Regions from separate parts of the Variovorax sp. 54 genome, predicted to be linked through region 3. Evidence: predicted binding sites of a transcription regulator. Region 3 holds the regulator's gene; each other region holds the start of a gene.
The links. The regulator sigma-54, encoded in region 3, starts transcription at its own class of promoters, with help from an activator protein. The targets are predictions, from matches to a motif close to TGGCANGNAANCTGCTTT.
Positions count from the first base shown of each region.

Region 1: the regulator sigma-54 is predicted to act here: its motif matches at 2,824-2,841, upstream of CLU95_RS16640 (ammonium transporter).
Region 2: the regulator sigma-54 is predicted to act here: its motif matches at 4,346-4,363, upstream of CLU95_RS26475 (circularly permuted type 2 ATP-grasp protein).

Region 1 covers NZ_PEFF01000001.1:3,574,948-3,582,145, reverse strand. Annotated here, with positions in the region: gene CLU95_RS16650 (tripartite tricarboxylate transporter permease) at 1-1,355, shown strand, start outside; gene CLU95_RS16645 (sulfite exporter TauE/SafE family protein) at 1,700-2,458, opposite strand; gene CLU95_RS16640 (ammonium transporter) at 2,878-4,116, shown strand; gene CLU95_RS16635 (hypothetical protein) at 4,139-4,441, shown strand; gene CLU95_RS16630 (thiamine pyrophosphate-binding protein) at 4,449-6,122, opposite strand; gene CLU95_RS16625 (pyridoxal phosphate-dependent aminotransferase) at 6,274-7,198, opposite strand, start outside.
Region 2 covers NZ_PEFF01000001.1:5,772,343-5,779,540, forward strand. Annotated here, with positions in the region: gene CLU95_RS26465 (transglutaminase family protein) at 1-1,691, opposite strand, end outside; gene CLU95_RS26470 (DNA internalization-related competence protein ComEC/Rec2) at 1,813-4,281, shown strand; gene CLU95_RS26475 (circularly permuted type 2 ATP-grasp protein) at 4,392-5,888, shown strand; gene CLU95_RS26480 (alpha-E domain-containing protein) at 5,900-6,856, shown strand; gene CLU95_RS26485 (Lcl C-terminal domain-containing protein) at 6,961-7,198, shown strand, end outside.
Region 3 covers NZ_PEFF01000001.1:3,746,232-3,753,429, reverse strand. Annotated here, with positions in the region: gene CLU95_RS17420 (YceI family protein) at 1-554, shown strand, start outside; gene CLU95_RS17415 (LysE family translocator) at 577-1,221, shown strand; gene CLU95_RS17410 (phospholipase D family protein) at 1,226-2,842, opposite strand; gene rpoN (RNA polymerase factor sigma-54) at 2,853-4,445, opposite strand; gene lptB (LPS export ABC transporter ATP-binding protein) at 4,463-5,257, opposite strand; gene lptA (lipopolysaccharide transport periplasmic protein LptA) at 5,254-5,976, opposite strand; gene CLU95_RS17390 (thiol:disulfide interchange protein DsbA/DsbL) at 6,107-6,751, opposite strand; gene CLU95_RS17385 (SPOR domain-containing protein) at 6,905-7,198, opposite strand, start outside.

The DNA.
Region 1 (7,198 bases), 170 kb from region 3:
ACGCGCTGCCGCCCGTGTCGGCGCTGATCATGCTGGCCGGCATCTACTACGGCGCCCAGTACGGCGGCTCGACCACGGCCATCCTGGTGAACCTGCCCGGGGAGTCGTCCTCGGTGGTCACCTGTATCGACGGCTACCAGATGGCAAGGCAGGGCCGCGCAGGCCCTGCGCTCGCTGCGGCGGGCCTGGGCTCGTTCTTCGCGGGCTGCGTGGGCACGCTGATCCTGGCCGCCTTCGCGCCGCCGCTGACCGAGCTGGCCTTCAAGTTCGGCCCGGCCGAGTATTTCTCGCTGATGGTGCTGGGCCTGATCGGCGCCGTGGTGCTGGCCTCGGGCTCGCTGCTCAAGGCGGTGGCGATGATCGTGCTGGGCCTGCTGTTGGGCATCGTCGGCACCGACGTGAATTCGGGTGTCGCGCGCTTCAGCTTCGACATTCCCGAGCTCACCGACGGCATCGGTTTCGTGGTGATCGCCATGGGCGTGTTCGGCTACGGCGAAATCATCGGCAACCTCTCGCAGCCCGATGACGAGCGCGAGGTGTTCACGCACAAGGTCAAGGGCCTGTGGCCCACCAAGGACGACTTCAAGCGCATGACGCCCGCCGTGCTGCGCGGCACGGCGCTGGGCTCGGCCCTGGGCATCCTGCCGGGCGGTGGCGCGCTGCTGGCGGCCTTTGCGGCCTACGCGCTGGAGAAGAAGATCAAGATGCGTCCGGGCGAAGTGCCCTTCGGCAAGGGCAACATCCGCGGCGTGGCATCGCCCGAGTCGGCCAACAACGCCGGCGCGCAGACCTCCTTCATTCCGCTGCTGACGCTGGGCATTCCGCCCAACGCGGTGATGGCGCTGATGGTGGGCGCGATGACGATCCACAACATCCAGCCGGGCCCGCAGGTGATGACCAGCAACCCCGAGCTGTTCTGGGGCCTGATCGCCTCGATGTGGATCGGCAACGCGATGCTGATCATCCTGAACCTGCCGCTGATCGGCATGTGGATCAAGCTGCTGACGGTGCCCTACAAGTTCCTGTTCCCGGCCATCGTGCTGTTCTGCGCGATCGGCGTGTACTCGACCAACAACAACACCTTCGACGTGTGGATGGTGGCGATCTTCGGCTTCATCGGTTACCTGTTCCTGAAGCTGCGCACCGAGCCGGCCCCGCTGCTGCTGGGCTTCATCCTCGGGCCGATGATGGAAGAGAACCTGCGGCGCGCGCTGCTGCTGTCGCGCGGCGCGTGGAGCGTGTTCGTCACGCGGCCGCTGTCGGCGGGCCTGCTGATCGCCGCGGCGCTGCTGCTGGCCATCGTGCTGCTGCCGGCGATCAAGGCGAAGCGCGAAGAGGCGTTTGTCGAGGACTGACGGTTCCTTTCGCTCGCCTGCAAGAAAGCCCCCGTGTGGGGCTTTTTTTGTTTTTTCGGATAAGTGCGTTCGGGGCGCGTGCACAGGACACCGGGTACTCCCCTCCGCGAATGTCCTCCGGCCTGCGGCCTCCCCCTTAATTTCGCTGCGGGGAGCACCCAGTGCCCTGCGCACCTGGGCACGCTGCTGGTTCGCGGCCGATCAACAACCTCGGCTGATGACGATCGCGCCGGCGGGGTGCCTTGCGCAGCGAAATTAAGGGGGAGGCCGCAGGCCGGAGGACATTCGCGGAGCAAGGTGCCCCGTCGGCGTGATCGCGCCCTGAACGACGGTCCCCGCAAAGATCACTTGAAGAACGCGTCGTAGGCCGTCTTCAGGATCAGCGCACTCACCACCACGATGAACACGATCCGCACGAAGCCCGCCCCGTGCTTCAGCGCCACGCGCGTGCCGACCAGGCTGCCGGCCACGTTGGCGACCGCCATCACCAGCCCGTAGTGCCACCAGACGTGGCCCTTGGCGGCCAGCAGGATCAGCGCGGCGGCGTTGGTCAGGGTGTTGATGACCTTGGCCGAGGCCGAGGCGTTGAGGAAGTCGTAGCCCATCCAGCGCACGAACAAAAACACCAGGAAGCTACCCGTGCCCGGCCCGAAGAAGCCGTCGTAGAAACCGATGGTCAGGCCGATGGTGCTGGCCGCCAGGGTCTCGGCGCGGCCGCTGAAGCGCGGCGCGTGCAGCCGGCCCATGTCCTTGCGCGCCAGCGTGTAGATCAGCACGCCGAGCAGGATGACCGGCAGCGCCCGGCGCAGGAAGTCGCCCGGGAAGACCGTGACGGTCCAGGCGCCGACCATCGAGCCGCCGAAGCCCAGCAGCGCAGCCGGCCACATGGCGCTCCAGCGCATCTGCACCCGCTGGCTGAACTGGGCCGCCGAGGCCGCAGTGCCCCAGATCGACGCGCTCTTGTTGGTGCCCAGCAGCGTGGCGGGCGGCGCGCCCGGAAACACCGCAAAGAGGGCCGGCACCAGGATCAACCCGCCGCCGCCCACGATCGCATCGATAAAACCCGCGAGCAGTGAGGCGCCCGTGACCACCAGCATTTCCATGCGGGCGATTGTCTCACCGGATTCGCTATCGAAACGATAGCTGTCATGGCCGACCCCGGTTGGCCAGGAGGCTTGTTTGGCTTGGAGGAAAGCGCCCGAGATCGCGCTGCGAGCGGGCAAAAAAAAAGCGCCGACCAGCGGCGCTTTTCAAATATCAGACAGGCATCTCGTACGGAGCCTTTGAAGAATGTTCTTGTTGATCGATCGGAAGCTTGTCTCCTCGGACCCTCGGCAGTACGAGCAGGGCCCGTCGCGAGTGCGCAGATTGTGCAAGCGCGCACCGGCCCAGTGCATTAGGAATTACCCGCTTCGTGTTACTTCGACCCCTCGGTTGGGAAACGAAAGTGTTTCAGCCGTTAACAAGATGGCATGACTCGTGCACACAGGCCTCCTGTCCACCACTCCAAGAAGAAACGGTCATGGCCCTGCTGGCACCCCAAGCCTCCCTGAACGCGGCCGACACCGCCTGGATGATGACGTCGACCGCGCTGGTGCTGCTGATGACGCTGCCCGGCATCGCGCTCTTCTACGCCGGCATGGTCCGGCGCAAGAACGTGCTGGCCACCATGGCCGGGGTGGTGGCGATCGCCGCGGTGGTCTCGCTGACCTGGTTCGCGCTCGGCTACTCGCTGGCCTTCACGCCCGGCTGGCCCTGGCTGGGCAAGCTCTCGCGCATCGGTTTTTCGGGCTTCGAGTACCTGAAAGACGCCGGCCAGGTGGCCGTGAGCCATGTGGCGCCGAACGTGCCGGAGTCGGTCTACGCGATGTTCCAGCTCACCTTCGCGATCATCACCACCGCGCTGGTGCTCGGCGCTTTTGTCGAGCGCATGCGCTTCTCGGCGCTGCTGTGGTTCGCGCTGCTGTGGAGCGTGCTCGTCTACGCCCCCGTGGCGCACTGGGTGTGGGAGCCGGGCGGCTGGCTCGCGCAGATGGGCGCGCTCGACTTCGCGGGCGGCTCGGTGGTGCACGTCAACGCGGGCATCGCGGGGCTGGTGTGCGCCTATGCGCTCGGGCCGCGCCGGGGCTACGGGCGCGAGGCCTTCGAGCCCTACAGCCTGGCGCTCACCATGACCGGCGCGGGCCTGCTGTGGGTGGGCTGGTTCGGCTTCAATGCGGGCTCGGCGGTGGCGGCCGACGGGCGCGCCGGCCTGGCCATGCTGGTGACGCACATCGCGGCGGCGGCCGGCGCCATGAGCTGGATGATCGGCGAATGGATCGTGCGCCGCAGCCCCTCGCTCTTGGGCCTGTGCTCCGGCCTCGTGGCCGGGCTGGTGGCGATCACGCCGGCGGCCGGCTTCGTCACGCCGCTGGCGGCACTGGCCATCGGCGCCATCGCCGGGCTGACCTGCTACTGGGGCGCCACGGGCCTGAAGCACCTGCTCGGTGCGGACGACTCGCTCGACGTGTTCGGCGTGCACGGCATCGGCGGCATCGTGGGCGCACTGCTCACGGGCGTGTTCGCCGACCCGCGCATCTCGGGCGCGACGGGCAACGTGCTGACGCAGGCGATCGCGGTCGGCAGCGTGGCGATCTACAGCGCGACGGGCACGGCCATCGTCTTGTTCCTCGTGCATGTGCTGGTCGGATTGCGCGTCGACCCCGAGAGCGAACTCGTGGGCCTCGATCTTGCTCAACACAAGGAACACCTGGGAGCTTGACCCAAAAGACGGAGACCCCGCCATGCCATCCATGTCCGAAAGCGAACGCATCGCCCTCGCCGCCCGCCTGCACGTGGCGCTGCGGCGCAAGCACGGACGCGTGACCGACACCGAATGGATGGCCACCAACGCCGAGTACGCCGCCGAGATCGTGCGCATGACGCGCATCCACGCCGCCGAAACGAAAGACGACGAACTCGACCAGCTCGCCACGCGGCTGGAGCAGGCGATGGAGCCGCTGGCCCGCGCCGCGCGGCTGGCGGCGCGCCAGCCCGACGGCCTGCCGCCCACGCCGCCGCCGCGCTACGTCGGCGGCCTGCGCTGACGACGTTTCAGCCTGCTGCCAACGCCGCCTTGCGGATCGACTGCAACGTGCTCGCGGGCGTGATCGCTTCGGGGTCCAGCAGGCAATGCAGGATCGCCGGCTTGCCGCTGGCGCGCGCACGCGCCAGTGCGGGGCCGAATTCTTCCGTCGTGGTCACGCGTTCGCCGTGGCCGCCGAACACCTCGGCGTAGCCGCGGAAGTCGGGGTTCTTCAACTGCGTGGCGCTGATGCGGCCAGGGTAGTGCTTTTCCTGGTGCATGCGGATCGTGCCGTACATGCCGTTGTCGAGCAGCACCACGAGGATCGGCAGGCCGTACTGCACGGCGGTCGCGAACTCCTGGCCGTGCATCATGAAATCGCCGTCGCCCGCGAACACGACCACCTCGCGCGCGGGCCACAAGCGCTTGGCGCCGACGCCGGCCGGCAGGCCGTAGCCCATCGACCCGCTGGTCGGCGCGAGCTGACTCGCGAACGCACGGAACGGCCAGAAGCGGTGCACCCAGGTGGCGAAGTTGCCCGCGCCGTTGCAGAAGATGGTGTCGGCCGGCAGCACCTCGCGCAGGTGCTGCATGACCTCGCCCATCTGCAGCGGGCCGGGAATGCGGACAGGAGCCGGATCGCTCCAGCGCAGGAAGTCTTCGCGCGCGGTTTTCGTCTCGGCCTGCCACGAAGGCGCTGAGGCCGGGCGCAGCGCAGCCACCGCTTCGGCGAACGCCTGCGGCGTGGCATGGATGCCCTGCGTCGGGCGATAGAGCTTGCCGAGCTCGTCGGCATCGGCGTGCACATGCACCAGCGCCTGCTTCGGCTGCGGGATCGCGAACAGCTCATAGCCCTGCGACGGCACCTCCGACAGGCGCCCGCCGACCAGCAGCACGAGGTCCGCATCGCGGATGCGCGCCAGCATGCGCGGGTTCGCGCCGAGCCCCAGGTCGCCCGCATAGCAAGGGTGCTCAGCGGACATCAGCATCTGGCGGCGGAACGAGCAGTACACGGGCAGCGCATACGCCTCGGCGAACTTCGCGAACTGCTGCGTCGCGGCTTCGGACCAGCGGCTGCCGCCCAAGATGACGACCGGGCGTTGCGCCTGCGACAAGCGCTGCTGCAGTTCGGCGATTTGCGCCGCGCCGGGATGGGTTTCAGTGACCGCATACGGCAGCGCATCGGCGACCACGGCGGCTTCGGTCAGCATGTCTTCGGGCAGCGCGATCACCACCGGGCCGGGCCGGCCCGAGGTCGCGACATGGAAGGCGCGCGAGACGAGCTCGGGTACGCGCGCCGGGTCGTCGATCTGCACGACCCACTTGGCCATCGTGCCGAAGACCGCGCTGTAGTCCAGCTCCTGGAAGGCTTCGCGGCCCATCGCGTCGCGCGCAACCTGGCCGACGAACAGCAGCAGCGGCGTCGAATCCTGGTGCGCGATGTGCACGCCCGCCGCCGCGTTGGTGGCGCCGGGGCCGCGCGTGACGAAGCAGATGCCGGGCTGGCCCGTGAGCTTGCCCTGCGCCTCGGCCATCATGGTTGCGCCGCCTTCTTGCCGGCACACCGTCACGTCGATCGATGCGTCGTGCAAGGCATCGAGCACGGCGAGAAAGCTTTCGCCGGGCACGCAGAAGAGCTGCTGCACGCCGTGGGTGATGAGCTGGTCGACCAGGATCTGGCCGCCGGTGCGGGAGGAAGTCATGGGGTGTCCAATGTGATGAAGGTCTGGGTATTCGATCCTTCCCCTTCCGGGGGAAGGCTCGGATGGGGGCAAGCGGCGGTGGATGCGCCGGCAGCGATGGATACGCCGCGTGCCCCCACCCCTGCCCTCCCCCAGCGGGGGAGGGAGAAATTCACGAGAGCGCCGCGCATGCCGCTGCAATCCGCGCACACGCCTCTTCCAGCTGCGCCATCGACGTCGCATACGAGATGCGGAAATACGGTGCCAGCCCGAACACGCTGCCCGGCACCACCGCCACCTCGAACTCCTGCAGCAGGTAGCGGCAGAAGTCGCTGTCGGTCTGCAGCAGCGCGCCGCCGGCGGTGCGCTTGCCGAGCACGCCGGCGCAACTCGCGAAGGTGTAGAAGGCGCCCTCGGGCACGCGGCAATGCAGGCCTGGCGTGCGATTGAGCGCAGCCACGACGAAGTCGCGGCGCTGTTGAAAAGATGCGCAGCGCTCGGCCACGATGCCTTGCGGCCCGGTGAGCGCCTCGATCGCCGCGGCCTGGCTCACCGACGACGGGCACGAGGTCGACTGGCTCTGCACCACGGCCATCGCCGCGATCAGTGCGCGCGGCCCGGCGCCGTAGCCGACACGCCAGCCGGTCATCGCATAGGCCTTCGACACACCGTTCACCGTGAGCGTGCGGTCGCGCAGTCGCGGCTCGACGGCCGCCGGCGTTGCGAAGGCGAGGCCGTCGTAGAGGATGTGCTCGTAGATGTCGTCCGCCAGCACCCAGACGCCCGGGTGGCCGAGCAGCACGTCGGTGATCGGCTGGAGTTGCGCGGCGCTGTAGGCCGCGCCGCTCGGGTTCGACGGCGAGTTGAGAAACAGCCAGCGCGTGCGCGGCGTGAGGGCCGCCTGCAGCTGCGCCGCGGTCAGGCGAAAGCCGTTCTCCTCGCCGCACGCCACCGACACCGGCACGCCGCCGCAGATCTGCACGATGTCCGCGTAAGACGTCCAGTACGGCGCGGGCAGGATCACTTCGTCGCCTGGGTTCAGGCTCGCCATCAGCGCATTGAAGATCACCTGCTTGGCGCCCGCGCTCACGCTGATC
Region 2 (7,198 bases), 2.0 Mb from region 3:
GCGGTCGGGTCGCGCTCGATGAGGTAGGGGTAGTCGCCCTTGCTGGCCCACGGCTGCGAGTCGAGCGGCAGGCGGTAGCCCATGGGCGAATCGCCCGGGATCAGGAAGAGGCGGTCGTCGCGCAGGAACCACGGGCCGGTCTTCCAGCCGGGGCCGGCGAGCACGGGCGCATCGGCGTTCGCATTGCCGGGCTCGATCGGCAGCATGTAGCCGATGACGGCGTCGAGCTTCTGCGTGAAGACGCGGCGCAGGCGCACGCGTTCGAGTTCGTCGTCGAGCTTGGAGTCGAAGGGGTCGACGTTCACCGGCAGGCGGCGTTCGCGCCAGAGGTAGTAGTAGGTGTCTTCGTAGCCGGGCTGCATGTAGCGCTCGGTGAGGCCCAGCTTGTGCGCCAGCACGGTGGTGAAGCGGCGCGCGTCTTCGCTCGTGTAGTGCGTGGGCACGCGCTCGTCGGCGAACAGCTCGGGGTCGTGCCACAGCGTCTGGCCGTCGGCGCGCCAGAAGATCGACAGCGCCCAGCGCGGCAGCTGCTCGCCCGGGTACCACTTGCCCTGGCCGAAATGCAGGAAGCCGCCCTGGCCGTACTCGGCGCGCAGCTTGTGCACGAGCTCGGTGGCGTAGCCGCGCTTGGTGGGGCCGAGCGCGTCGGTGTTCCATTCGGGCGCGTCGCGGTCGCTGGTGGCCACGTAGGTGGGCTCGCCGCCCATCGTGAGGCGCACGTCGCCGGCGTTCAGGCGCGCATCGACCGCGTCGCCGAGCGCGAGCACCTCGGCCCACTGTTCTTCGGTGTAGGGCTTGGTGACGCGCGGCGATTCGTAGATGCGCGTGACCTTCATCTCGTGGCTGAACTCGACTTCGGACTCGTCGACGCCGCCCTCGATGGGCGCGGCGCTCGACGGCGAGGGCGTGCAGGCCAGCGGAATGTGGCCTTCACCGGCCATGAGTCCCGAGGTGGCGTCGAGGCCGATCCAGCCGGCGCCCGGCAGGAACACCTCGCACCAGGCGTGCAGGTCGGTGAAGTCGACCGTGGTGCCGCTGGGGCCGTCGAGGGCCTTCACGTCGGGCGTGAGCTGGATCAGGTAGCCCGAGACGAAGCGCGCGGCCAGGCCCATGTGGCGCAGCAGCTGCACCAGCAGCCAGCCCGAGTCGCGGCACGAGCCGCTGCCGTTGGTGAGCGTTTCTTCCGGCGTCTGCACGCCGGGCTCCATGCGAATGAGGTAGTTGACGTCCTGCTGCACCTGCTGGTTGATGCCGACCAGGAAGTCGATGGTGCGCTGTTCCTTGCGGTCGACCTTGTCGAGGTAGGCCTCCAGCAGCGGCGTGACCGGGTCGGCCACGAGGTAGGGCGCCAGCTCTTCGGCCTGCGAGGCCGTGTACTTGAACGGGAAGTTCTCGGCCTGCGGCTCGAGAAAGAAGTCGAAGGGGTTGTAGACCGCCATCTCGACGACGAGGTCGACCGTGACCTTGAACTCGCGCGTTTTCTCGGGGAACACGAGCCGCGCCTGGTAGTTGGCGAACGGGTCCTGCATCCAGTTGACGAAGTGCTCGGCCGGTTCGACCCGCAGCGAGTACGAGATCACATTGCTGCGGCAATGGGGCGCGGGGCGCAGTCGCACGACTTGCGGGCCCAACTGCACCAGGCGGTCGTATGTGTAGTGGGTGACGTGGTGGAGTGCGGCGTGAATGGACATGCGTAGGGGCGTGCAGTGCAGCGAGGTTGCATCGAAAAGATGTCTCTGGTGAGACGCATACTAGCCCAGTTGCCAAGCAATTAACGCGCCATCGAGCGTGGTTTGGGGGAGGGTTTGCATCATGGTTTCAGAGGTGTCTGGGGGGCGGTCGCGGCGTGCGTCCGGCGCGGTGGCGGGTGGGGCGGGGGCCTTCGTTGCGCTCGGCGGCACGCTGCTCGGTGCGGCCTTGCAGCTGCGTCAGCCGCTGCTGTGGGAGGCAGCCGTTTACGTTGCGTTGCTGGTGGCGGGGCTCGGCGGCGGATGGCTGTTGTGGCGGTGGCGTGGGCGTCGGCTGATCGTGCTGGTGCTGTCGCTGGCCTGCGGCGCGATGGCCGGCGCGGGGCTCGCCGGATGGCGCGCGACGGCCTATGCGAATGGGGCGCTGAGCCCGCAGCTCGAAGGGCGCGACCTGCGGCTCACGGGCGTGGTCTCGCAGATGCCGCAGCACAGCGAGATCGGAACACGCTTCCGTTTCGATGTGGAGGCCGCGCAATGGGCCGAGACCTCACACGGTGCTGCGCCGCCGACGGTGCCCTCACGCATCGCGCTGGCGTGGTACAGCGAAAACAGCGGCGTGGGGGCGCAGCCTGCCGAGCGGCGCGCGTCCACGCCGCGCACCGTGGGCGAGGTGCATGCCGGCCAGCGCTGGCAACTGACCGTGCGCCTGCGCGCGCCGCATGGCAACCTCAACCCGCATGGTTTCGACAGCGAGCTGTGGGCGTGGGAGCAGGGCGTGCATGCGCAGGGCCAGGTGCGTGCCGGGGCGCGCGACCTCGCGCCGCGCTTGCTGGGCGTCACCTGGCTGCATCCGATCGAGCGGGCGCGCGAGGCCGTGCGCGATGCGGTCTTCGCCCGCGTGGACGACCGACGGCAGGCCGGCGTGATCGCCGCGCTGGTCACGGGCGACCAGGGCGCCATCGACCGCGCCGACTGGGACGTGTTCCGCGCCACCGGCGTTGCGCACTTGATGTCCATTTCGGGCTTGCACATCACCTTGTTCGCGTGGTTCGCGGCGCATGTCGTGGGCGCGCTCTGGCGGCGCAGCAGCCGGCTCATGCTGTGGCTGCCCGCGCCGCAGGCCGCGCTCGCGGGCGGTGTGCTGCTGGCCGCGCTCTATGCGCTCTTCAGCGGATGGGGCGTGCCCTCGCAGCGCACGGTCTGGATGCTGGCGGCTGTAGCCCTGCTGCGCCTGACGGGCCGGCGCTGGCCGTGGCCGCACGTCTGGCTGCTGACGGCCGCGGTTGTGGTGGCCGCCGATCCGTGGGCGCTGCTGCAGGCCGGCTTCTGGCTGAGCTTTGTCGCGGTGGCTGTGCTGTTTGCTTCCGCGACAGCCGTGCCGGGCGACGACAAGGTGGGGGCACTCACGCGCCTGCGCCGCTTCTTCCGCGAGCAATGGACCATCACGCTGGCGCTCGCCCCGTTGAGCCTGCTGCTGTTCCAGCAGGTGTCGGCGGTCGGGCTCGTGGCCAACGCGATCGCGATCCCGTGGGTGACGCTGGTGATCACGCCGCTGGCGATGCTCGGCGTGGCGGTGCCGCCGCTGTGGGACGTGGCAGCCGGCGCCGTGAAGCTGTTCGTCTGGTTGCTGCAGGTGTTCGCCGGCTTGCCCTACGCCACGCTGTCGATGGCCGCCCCGCCGCCGTGGCTGGCCGCAGGCGGTGTGGCGGGTGGCGTGCTGCTGGCGATGCGCCTGCCGTGGTCGATGCGCGCCCTCGGCCTGCCGCTGCTGTTGCCGGTGCTGCTGTGGCAGCCGGTGCGGCCCGCCACGGGCGAGTTCGACCTGCTTGCCGCCGACATCGGGCAGGGCAACGCAGTGCTCGTGCGCACCGCGACGCACAGCCTGCTCTACGACGCCGGTCCGCGCTACGGGCTCGACAGCGACGCCGGCCACCGCGTGCTCGTGCCCCTGCTGCGCGCACGCGGCGAACGGCTCGACACGCTGCTGCTGAGCCACCGCGACATCGACCACACGGGGGGCGCGGCCGCCGTGCTCGCCATGCAGCCGCAGGCCGCGCTGCTGAGTTCCATCGAGGCCGGGCATCCGCTGCAGGCGCTGCGCCCGGCGCGCCGTTGCGAGGCCGGTCAGCGCTGGACCTGGGACGGCGTCGATTTCGAGGTGCTGTTTCCCTATGACAGCGACTACCGCAGCTTCACGCGGCCCAATGCCGTGTCGTGCGTGCTGCGCATCGGCAATGGCCGCGCCACGGCGTTGTTGGCCGGCGACATCGAACGGCTGCAGGAGGCCGCGCTGGTGGCGCGAACGCCCGGGTTGCAGGCCGACGTGCTGCTGGTGCCCCACCACGGCAGCAAGACCTCGTCGAGCGAGGCCCTGCTCGACGCCGTGCGCCCGCGCATCGCGCTCGTGCAGGCCGGCTACCGCAGCCGCTTCGGCCACCCCGCGCCCGAGGTGGTGGCGCGCTATGTGGCGCGCGGCGTGCAGGTGGTCGACAGCCCGCGCTGCGGCGCCGCGCACTGGGCGAGCCCGAGGCCTGCCGAGGTGAGGTGTGAACGTGCGCTCGACCTGCGCTACTGGCGCCACCGCATGCCCTGAAATCGTGAAGGTGGGCACTAAACACCAAAGGCCCTCGTATTGCGTTCAAACCTAGGGCTTCTACTGGCCTTGAACTTGCTAAGCTATGGCTCAAGGAGATTGGTCGTTCCATGCACAAATTCGACGAGATGTATGAGCAGCTCCCCTATGCGGGCGCTGCAATCCGACAGCACTACAAGCGCTACGACCAATGGCTTGCGAAGCAACCCGGTGAGGTGATGCGATCGCGGCGTGAAGAGGCGGAATTGATTTTCCGCCGGGTCGGCATCACCTTCGCGGTGTACGGCGCCAAGGACGAGGACGGCTCCGGCACCGAGCGGTTGATCCCGTTCGACCTGCTGCCCCGGATCATTCCCTCCCACGAGTGGGAGAGCATGGAAAAGGGGCTGGTGCAACGCGTCACGGCGCTCAACCGCTTCCTGTACGACGTCTACCACGACCAGGACATCATCAAGGCCGGCATCATCCCGGCCGAGCAGATCCTGAACAACGCCCAGTTCCGCCCCGAGATGATGGGCGTGAATGTGCCGCACAACGTCTACTCGAACATCTCGGGCATCGACATCGTGCGCGCCCCCGATGCCCAGGGCAACGGCGAGTACTACGTGCTCGAAGACAACCTGCGCGTGCCCAGCGGCGTGAGCTACATGCTCGAAAACCGCAAGATGATGATGCGGCTCTTCCCCGAGCTCTTCAACCAGAACCGCATCGCGCCCGTCGCCCACTACCCCGACCTGCTGCTCGAAACGCTGCGCGCCAGCGCGCCGCCGGCCACGGCCGAGCCCACGGTGGTGGTGCTCACGCCCGGCATGTACAACAGCGCCTACTTCGAGCACGCCTTCCTGGCCCAGCAGATGGGCGTGGAGCTGGTCGAAGGCCAAGACCTGTTCGTGAAGGACGACTTCGTCTACATGCGCACCACGCGCGGCCCGGTGCGGGTCGACGTGATCTACCGCCGCGTCGACGACGACTTTCTCGACCCCGACGTGTTCCGCCCGACCTCCACGCTCGGCACGGCCGGCCTCATGCGCGCCTACCGCGCGGGCAACGTCGTCATCTGCAATGCCGTGGGCACCGGCGTGGCCGACGACAAGTCGATCTACCCGTACGTGCCGAAGATGATCGAGTTCTACCTCGGCGAGAAGCCGATTTTGAAGAACGTGCCGACCTACATGTGCCGCAACAAGGACGAGCTGCAGTACACGCTCGACAACATGAAGGACCTGGTCGTCAAGGAGGTGCACGGCGCCGGCGGCTACGGCATGCTCATCGGCCCGGCCGCCACGCAGGCCGAGATCGAAGACTTCAAGAAGGCTGTCATCGCCAAGCCCGACGGCTACATCGCCCAGCCCACGCTGAGCCTGTCGACCTCGCCGACCTTTGTCGACGCCGGCATCGCGCCGCGCCACATCGACCTGCGCCCTTTCGTGCTCTCGGGCAGCGAGGTGCAGATGGTGCCCGGCGGCCTCACGCGCGTGGCGCTCAAGGAGGGGTCGCTGGTGGTCAACTCGTCGCAAGGCGGCGGCACCAAGGACACCTGGATTCTCGAAGCGGACCGCACGGCCAAGCCGAAGGCGGCCACGCAGTCGCAAAGCCAATCGCAGTAGGAGCACCCACGATGCTGTCCCGCACCGCAGACCACCTCTACTGGATGTCGCGCTACACCGAGCGTGCCGAGAACACGGCGCGCATGCTCGACGTCAACTACCAGACCTCGCTGCTGCCGCAGTCGGCCGAGGTCGCCAAGTACGGCTGGCAGGGCGTGCTTTCCATCAGCGAGCTGCTGCCGCTGTACAACGACAAGTACGACCACATTGCGCCCAATGAAGTCATGGAGTTCATGGTCAAGGACGAGAGCAATCCGTCGTCGATCGTCTCCTGCCTGAAGGCCGCCCGCGAGAACGCCCGCGCCGTGCGCGGCGCGCTCACCACCGAGGCCTGGGAAACGCAGAACACCACCTGGCTCGAAGTGAAGCGCATGCTGCGCGCCGGCGATTTCGAGCGCGACCCGGGGCAGTTCTTCGAATGGGTCAAGTTCCGCTCGCACCTGTCGCGTGGCGTCACGTTGGGCACCATGCTCCAAGATGAGGCGTTCTACTTCTCGCGCCTAGGCACCTTTTTGGAGCGTGCCGACAACACGGCGCGCCTGGTCGACGTGAAGTTCCACGCGCTCAACAGCGAGTTCTTCGGCGCCGCCACCGAGGAAGACCAGGAGTACGACTTCTATCACTGGAGCGCCATCTTGCGCAGCGTCTCGGCCTTCGAGGTGTACCGCAAGGTGTACCGCGACGTGATCAAGCCCGAGCGCGTGGCCGAGCTGCTGATTCTTCGCGCCGACATGCCGCGCTCGCTGCACGCGAGCCTGGCCGAGGTGGTCGCCAACCTCGCGAAGGTGCAGAACGAGCAGAGCGCCGAAACGCAACGCCGCGCCGGCAAGCTGCTGGCCGACCTGCAGTACGCGCGGGTCGACGAGATCCTGGCGACGGGCCTGCATGCCTACCTCACGCAGTTCCTCGACCGCGTGAACGAGCTGGGCGGGCGCATCAGCCAGGACTTCCTGGTGCCGGCGCACTGACAACGCACCGCGTCCTGTGGGCCCCTCAAGGCCCCGGGACCTCGCGTGGCGGGCGGTAGCATTCGAGTTCGATCTCGACAAGTTGCTGACCGCAGGGAGTTCCCATGAAGAAGAAATCAATGCTTGCCAACGATGGCAAGTGGATGGCCGTCGCCTTGGCGGCCGTCGTGCTGCTCGCCGGCTGCGACGAGGCCGCGTCACCGAAAGAACAAGCCTCGGCGCAGGCATCGACGGCCGTCGTCCTCGACGCTGCCACCGGATTGCGCTGGCTGCGCTGCGCCCTGGGGCAGACATGGCAGGGCGGTCGTTGCGTCGGTGAGGCCGAAGCCCTGAGCCTGATGG
Region 3 (7,198 bases):
CGGCCGTGGCCGCCAAGCCCGCGGGCGGGCCGGTCAAAAACGCCAGCTACGTGATCGACCCGACCCACACCTTCGTGATGTACGAGATGGGCCACTACGGCACCACCACCAACCGCGGCCGCTTCAGCACCAAGGACGGCTCGGTGCAGATCGACGGCAGCGGCACCGGCGGCAAGGTCGACATCACGATGGACATCAGCTCCATCAACACCGGCGTCGACCTGCTCAACCGCCACGTGCAGAGCAAGGACTTCTTCAACGTGGCCGAATTCCCCACCGGCCGCTTCGTGGCCGAGCGCATCGACATCAGCGGCGACAAGGTGACCGACGTGCCCGGCACGCTCACGCTCATGGGCCAGACCAAGCCGGTGACGCTGAAGGCCGTGCGCTTCAACTGCTACCTGAACCCGCTCATCAACCGCCAGGTCTGCGGCGGCGACTTCGAGGCCACCGTGCAGCGCAGCGACTGGGGCATCACCTGGGGCCTGAACTTCGGCTTCGAGAACAAGGTGAAGCTGCTGGTGCAGGTCGAGGCCGTGAACGTGCAGCAATGACGGCGACGCCAGGAGCCGCTCGATGATGGACACCTCCCTTTCCCTGCTCGGCATCGCCGGCGCCATGACCGTCGGCGCGATGAGCCCGGGCCCGAGTTTCGTGATGGTGGCGCGCACCGCCGTGGCCTCGCGCAGCGACGGGTTGGCGGCGGCCCTGGGCATGGGCGCCGGCGGGCTGGCGTTCTCCATCGCGGCGCTGGCCGGGCTGCAGGCGGCGTTCCTCGCGGTGCCGGGGCTGTACCTCGCGATCAAGGCCTTCGGCGGCGCCTACCTGATCTACCTGGGCTTTCGCATCTGGCGCGGCGCGCGCCAGCCGCTCGCGATCACGCCCGATACGGACGCCTCGCCGCGCGGCCAGGGCCGCAGCGGACGCACCTTCCTGCTCGGCCTGGCCACGCAGGTCAGCAACCCGAAGACGGCGGTGGTGTACGCGAGCATCTTCGCGGCCTTTTTGCCGCGCGAGGTGCCATTGGTGCTGGCGCTCGCGGTGCCGGCCGTGATCTTCTGCATCGAGACGGGCTGGTACGCGATCGTTGCGCTGGCGCTGTCCTCGGCCGCGCCGCGTGCGGCCTACCTGCGCTACAAGACCTGGATCGACCGCGCCGCCGGCGGCGTGATGGGCCTGCTGGGCCTGCGGCTCGTGTGGTCGGCGGTGCGCGGCACCTAAGGAGCTACAGCAGGCTCTCCGGCGTGAGTGGCGACAGCAGCTCGAGCATGGTGCGGTCCCAGAAACCCGAGTCGGGTTCTTCGTGCAGCACGGTGGTCTTGCCGCCTTCCTCGCTGACCCACTCGATGCGCCGCGAGCCGCTCGCGCCCGCATCGCTGCCTTCGGCAAAACGCAGCCGGTAGGCGCCCTGCTGCTTGAGCACGTCGAGCAGCTTCAAGGTCTGCTGCGCCATCTCGGGACTGCGGATGAACAGGCCGATCTCGGTGTTGTGGACCTCGGAACGCGGATCGAAATTCATCGAGCCGACGAACAGGATGCGCTGGTCGATCACCGCCGACTTGGCGTGCAGCCGGCCCACCGACGTGCCGAACAAACCCAGCCGCACGCTGCGCCGCGTGCGCGCGGAACTCAGCTCGTACAGGTCGGCGCCCAGCGCGAGCATGTCGGCGCGGTAGCGGCGGTAGGCGGTGTGGACCAGCGGTTCGTCGGTGGCAGCAAGCGAGTTGGTGACCACGCTGATCTTCACGTTGCGCCCGCGGATCTCGCGCATCACCTCCAGCCCCGACGCACCGGGGATCAGGTAGGGCGAGACCAGCGTCACCTCGCTGCGCGCGCGGCGCATCTGCTCGACCACGTTGTAGCGCACGCTGTCCACGTCGAGCAGCGGCACGCCGCCATACGACGCGGTCTTGCCGATCACGCGGTCGGGCGAATCGGCGTAGGCCTCGGCGGTGGTCCAGATCAGGCCGAGCTTGCCGGCGTCGAGGTCGTCGGCCACGGGGCTGTAGCCGAGCAGGTCGTTGGGCGCGGGCTTGGGCGGCGGCGGCGTGGTGTCGGGGCCGGTGGCGACGTCGAAGCGGCGCTGCAGTTCTTCGCGCGGCAGGTCGGAGCGCACGACCGAGCCGATCGGGCGCACGTGCGGGCTGTTCCAGTACTGGTCGAACAGCACGCCCAGGCGCGGGATCAGCGCGCCCGTGACGAAGGTGTCGAGGTCGATGAAGTTCTGGCCCGAGGTGCGCCTGAAGTACTGGTTGCCGATGTTGCGCCCGCCCGCCACCGCCATCGCGCCGTCGGCGATGAAGAGCTTGTTGTGCATGCGGCGGTTGACGCGGCTGAAGTCGAACAGCGACGCGGTGAAGCGCTTGAGCAGGCTGCCGCGCCCGGCCGGGAACGGGTTGAACAGGCGCAGCTCCACGTTCGGCGTGGCGGCCAGACCGAGCAGCAGCTCGTCTTCGCCGGACGTGTACAGGTCGTCCATCAACAGGCGCACGCGCACGCCGCGCTGGGCGGCATCGCGCAGGGTGCGCAGCAGGTAGCGGCCGGTCTCGTCGTTCTCGATCTGGTAGTACTGCACGTCGAGCGTGCGCTGCGCGCGGCGCGCGAGCTGCAGCCGCGTGTCGAAGGCGAAGTCGCCGCCGGGCATGAGGCGAAAGCCGCTGAGGTCAGGGTCGGGCTGCGAGGCCAGCGCGATCTTGCCGAGCGCGGTGTCGGCCGAGACGGCGATGGCCTTGGTGGGTGCGCGCGGTGCTTCGTCGGGCAGCGTGGCGCAGCCGGTGAACAGCAACGCGGTTGCGATGACGAAAACCCAATGCCCACAGCGCGACAGCAGGCGATGGGTCATCGTGAGCTTTCTACAGGGCCTTGCGCAGGTTGGCGGGCGCGATGCGCAGCGCTTCGCGGTACTTGGCCACGGTGCGGCGCGCGCACTCGATGCCCTGCTCCTTCAGCATCTCGGAAATCTGGCTGTCGGACAGCGGCTTCTTGATGCTCTCGGAGCTCACGAACTGCTTGATCAGCGCGCGCACTGCCGTGCTCGACGCGTTGCCGCCGGTCTCGGTGCCCAGCGCCGAACCGAAGAAGTACTTGAGCTCGACCGTGCCGAAGGGCGTCGACATGTACTTGGCCGTGGTCACGCGCGAGATCGTCGATTCGTGCAGGCCCAGTTCGTCGGCGATCTCGCGCAGCACCAGCGGGCGCATCGCCAGCTCGCCGTGCACGAAGTAGCTCTTCTGCCGCTCGACGATCGCGTTGCTCACGCGCAGGATGGTGTCGAAGCGCTGCTGGATGTTCTTGATGAACCAGCGCGCCTCCTGCAGCCGCTGCGACAGCGCCTGGCTGCCCTCGCCCTTGTGCGACTTGAGCGCGCCGGCGTAGATGTCGTGCACGCGCAGGCGCGGCATCACCTCGGGGTTCAGCATGACGCGGAACTTGATGTTGGTGCCGCGGCCCGTCTTGGTGACGATCACGTCGGGCACGACGATGTTGCGCTCGACGTCGACAAAACGGCGGCCCGGCTTGGGCTCCAGGCGCGCAATGATCTGCAGCGCCGAGCGCACCAGCTCTTCGTTGGTGCGCGTGAGCGTGGCCAGGCGCTTGAAGTCGCGCCGCGCGAGCAGCTCCATCGGCTGCTTGCAGATCGCGATGGCGGTCTTGCGCACGAGCGCTTCGGCCTCGGTCTCGTCTTCGTTCGCGAGCGCCTTCAGCTGGATGCTCAGGCATTCGCCGAGGTCGCGCGCGCCCACACCGGCCGGCTCCAGGCTCTGCAGCAGGCCGAGCGCCACCTGGAAGTGGTGCACCAGGTCGTCGAACTGGTCGTTGTCATCGCCCGCCAGGCCCGAGGCCAATGCAGGCAGCGAGTCTTCGAGGTAGCCGTCGTCGTTGAGCGATTCGATCAAAAAGCGCAGCGCGGCGCAGTCGTTTTCGTTGAGCCGCAGGGTCAGCGCCTGGCGGTGCAGGAACGATTGCAGCGACTCCTGGCTGCGCGCGAGTTCGGTGGCGTCGGCACGCTCGTCGTCGCCCAGGTTGTTCTGGCGTGCGGGTGCGTCGCTGCCCCACTCGCTGTCGTCGGGCGCCATCTCGACGGTGCCGTCGCCCTCCCAGTCGGGCTCGCGCTCGGTGATCTCGGCGGCGGGGCCGTCGGAGTCGGGCGTGGACGTGGTCTCGCTCGAAGTGGTCGTCGCGCTGGGGGTCGGCGCCGGGGCGAAATCGCCCTCGCCGGTGTCACCACCGTCGTCGCGTGGCACGGGCGTGTCGACAGCATCGAGCCCGAACTCCTCGCGCGCGGCTTCTTCCGCGGTGCGTTCGAGGAACGGGTTCTCGTCCAGCATCTGCTCCACCTCCTGGCTCAGTTCGAGCGTGGAGAGTTGGAGCAGGCGAATGGACTGCTGCAGCTGTGGCGTGAGCGCCAGATGCTGCGAGACGCGAAGGGACAGCCCTTGCTTCATGAGGACGCGCCCCTCCCTTACATGCGGAAGTGCTCGCCCAGGTACACCCTGCGTACCTCGGCGTTGTCGACGATCTCCGAGGGTGTGCCTTGTGCCAGCACGTGCCCGTCGCTGATGATGAACGCGTGATCGCAGATGCCCAGCGTTTCACGCACGTTGTGGTCGGTGATGAGCACGCCGATGCCGCGCTCCTTCAGGAAACTGATGATCCGCTGGATCTCGATCACCGCGATCGGGTCGATGCCGGCAAAGGGCTCGTCCAGCAGGATGAAGCGCGGCTGGGTGGCCAGCGCGCGCGCAATCTCGACGCGGCGGCGCTCGCCGCCCGACAGCGCGAGCGCGGGCGAATCGCGCAGGTGGTCGACGCGCAGGTCGGCCAGCAGATCCGTCAGTCGCTCGTCGATGTGCTGCTTGGACAGCGCCACCAGACGGCCGTTGGCGTCGGGCTCGCGCTGCAGCTCGAGCACGGCACGCACGTTTTCCTCGACCGTGAGCTTGCGGAAGATCGAGGCTTCCTGCGGCAGGTAGCTCAGGCCCATGCGCGCGCGGCGGTGAATGGGCATGTGGGCGATGGGCTCGCCGTCGATGGTGATCTCGCCGGCATCGGCGCGCACCAGCCCGACGATCATGTAGAACGAGGTGGTCTTGCCCGCGCCGTTGGGGCCGAGCAGTCCGACGACCTCGCCCTTCTGCACATCGAGCGAGACGTCTTTGACGACCGTGCGGCTGCCGTAGCTCTTCTTGAGGCCGCGCGCCACGAGGCGGCTGCCCGGGACGCCGTCGGCGGGCGGGGTTCCTGCGGTTTCGATCACTTGCGCCCTTCCCCTTCTGTGCTGCCGCCCAGCGTGGTGCTCGGGCGCAGCCCGGCGCCGGGCGCGGGGGTGGGCGCCGGGGCCGCGGGCTTCTTGCCGCCCGCTGCCGGTGCGGCACCGCCTGCCGCCGGGGCCGGCGTGGCCTTCGGCGTAAGGATGGCCTTGACGCGACCGCCGCCGCCCGCCGAGACGCCGGCGTTCGGCGGCACGAGGGAACCGTTGACGGTGTAGGTGTCGTTGCTCTGGTCGTAGACGATCAGCGCACCGCTGCTCTCGTCATTGGCCGTGGCACCGATCAGCCGGCGCATGACGGCGCGGCGGATGAACTTGACGTTGTCGGCGCGGCTGTCGTACTCGATGACTTCCGACTCGCCCTCGATCCACTCGTCGCCGGCGTTGCGCTTCTGCTTGTAATAGGCCAGCTTGCCGGGCGCCGCCGTGACCACGCCGTACTGGTAGCCCTCGGCGTCCTGGCGCACGTCCAGCCGCGCACCGCGGATGATGATCGTGCCCTTCGTGACCAGCACATTGCCGGTGAACACGCTGGTCTGTTTCAGGTCGTCGTAGCGCATCGAGTCGGACTCGATGTTCATCGGCTTGGTGCGGTCGGCGGTTTCAGCCAGGGCGCCGGAGGCGGCTCCGGCCAGCAACAGCGCGCCGAAGGCCAGGCGGCCGAGGCGACGAAGGGTGGGGAATGTGGGGATGGAGGGCAATGTCATAAAGGCACGAAACTTGCTCTGAAACATTGTATGCGTGGGACGGTGATTGCCCACCGCCGCCAATGAAAAAGCCCGCCGAAGCGGGCCTTGCATTCGACCCAAAAACCAGGTCGACAGGTCGTCGGGTCGGTCAGCCCTTCTTGGCTTCGCCGATCAGGAAGGTCGCGACCTGCAGCACCTTGGCCATGCTGCCGGCGGTTTCGCCGTCGACATACCAGCGGCCTGCCACGGCCAGGGCCGGCACGCCGGCGACCTTGTAGGCCTCGGTCTGTTGCGCTGCGCGGCGGGCCTTGCTGGCCACGCCGAAGGACGCAAATGTTTCCTTGAACTTGGCACCGTCGAGGCCGGCACGCTCGGCCCAGGCCTGGATGTTGGCTTCGCCGTTCAGGTTCTGGCGCTGCGCGTGAATCGCGGCGAACACCTTCGAGTGGTATTCCTCCAGCTTGCCCATGGCTTCGAGCGTGAAATACAGGCGCTGCTTGGCTTCGACGTCGTTGCCCACGAAGGGCACCGGGATGCGACGGAACGCCACTTCTTTCGGGGCTGCCTTGACCCAGGCTTCGAGCGAGGGCTCGAAGTCGTTGCAATGCGGGCAGTTGTACGAGAAGAACTCGACCACCTCGACCTTGCCGGCCGCTGCATCGACCGGCACGCGCTTGTCGAGCACGAGGAAGTCGGTGCCGGCCTTGGGGGCGCGCTGGGCGTGTGCCGGAACGGCAGCCAGCGAAAGCAGCCCGATCGAAGTGGCGGCCAGCGAAAAGTCACGACGTTTCATGGAAAAGGTTCTCCTGTGGGTACCGCAGACAGAGCCGGCGCGCTGCCGGGAGTTCCCCGTCGGCGGCGCGCCCGAGGCGCTGGAATTGACAAAACAGCGTGCGGCAGATGCCGCGCGGGCGAGAGCTTAAAGGCTGTTCAAGAAAGACGTTGGTCAGCGCTGCACGCGCACCAGCGCCGATTCGAGACCGCCGCCGTCGAGCCGTTCCTTGAGCCGGTCGGCATCGTCCTTCTTGTTGAACGGGCCGGCGCGCACGCGGTAGACCGTGCGACCGGCCTGCTCGCGCTCGGTGACCTTGGCCTCGACGCCCATCAGCGACAGCTTGGCGCGCTGCGCCTCGGCGTCGTCGGTGGTGCGGAAGGCGCCGGCCTGCACGAAGTACATGAAGGGGTCGGCACCCGACGGCGACGGTGCGGCGGCCGTGTGGCTCGGCGCAGCGGACGCGGT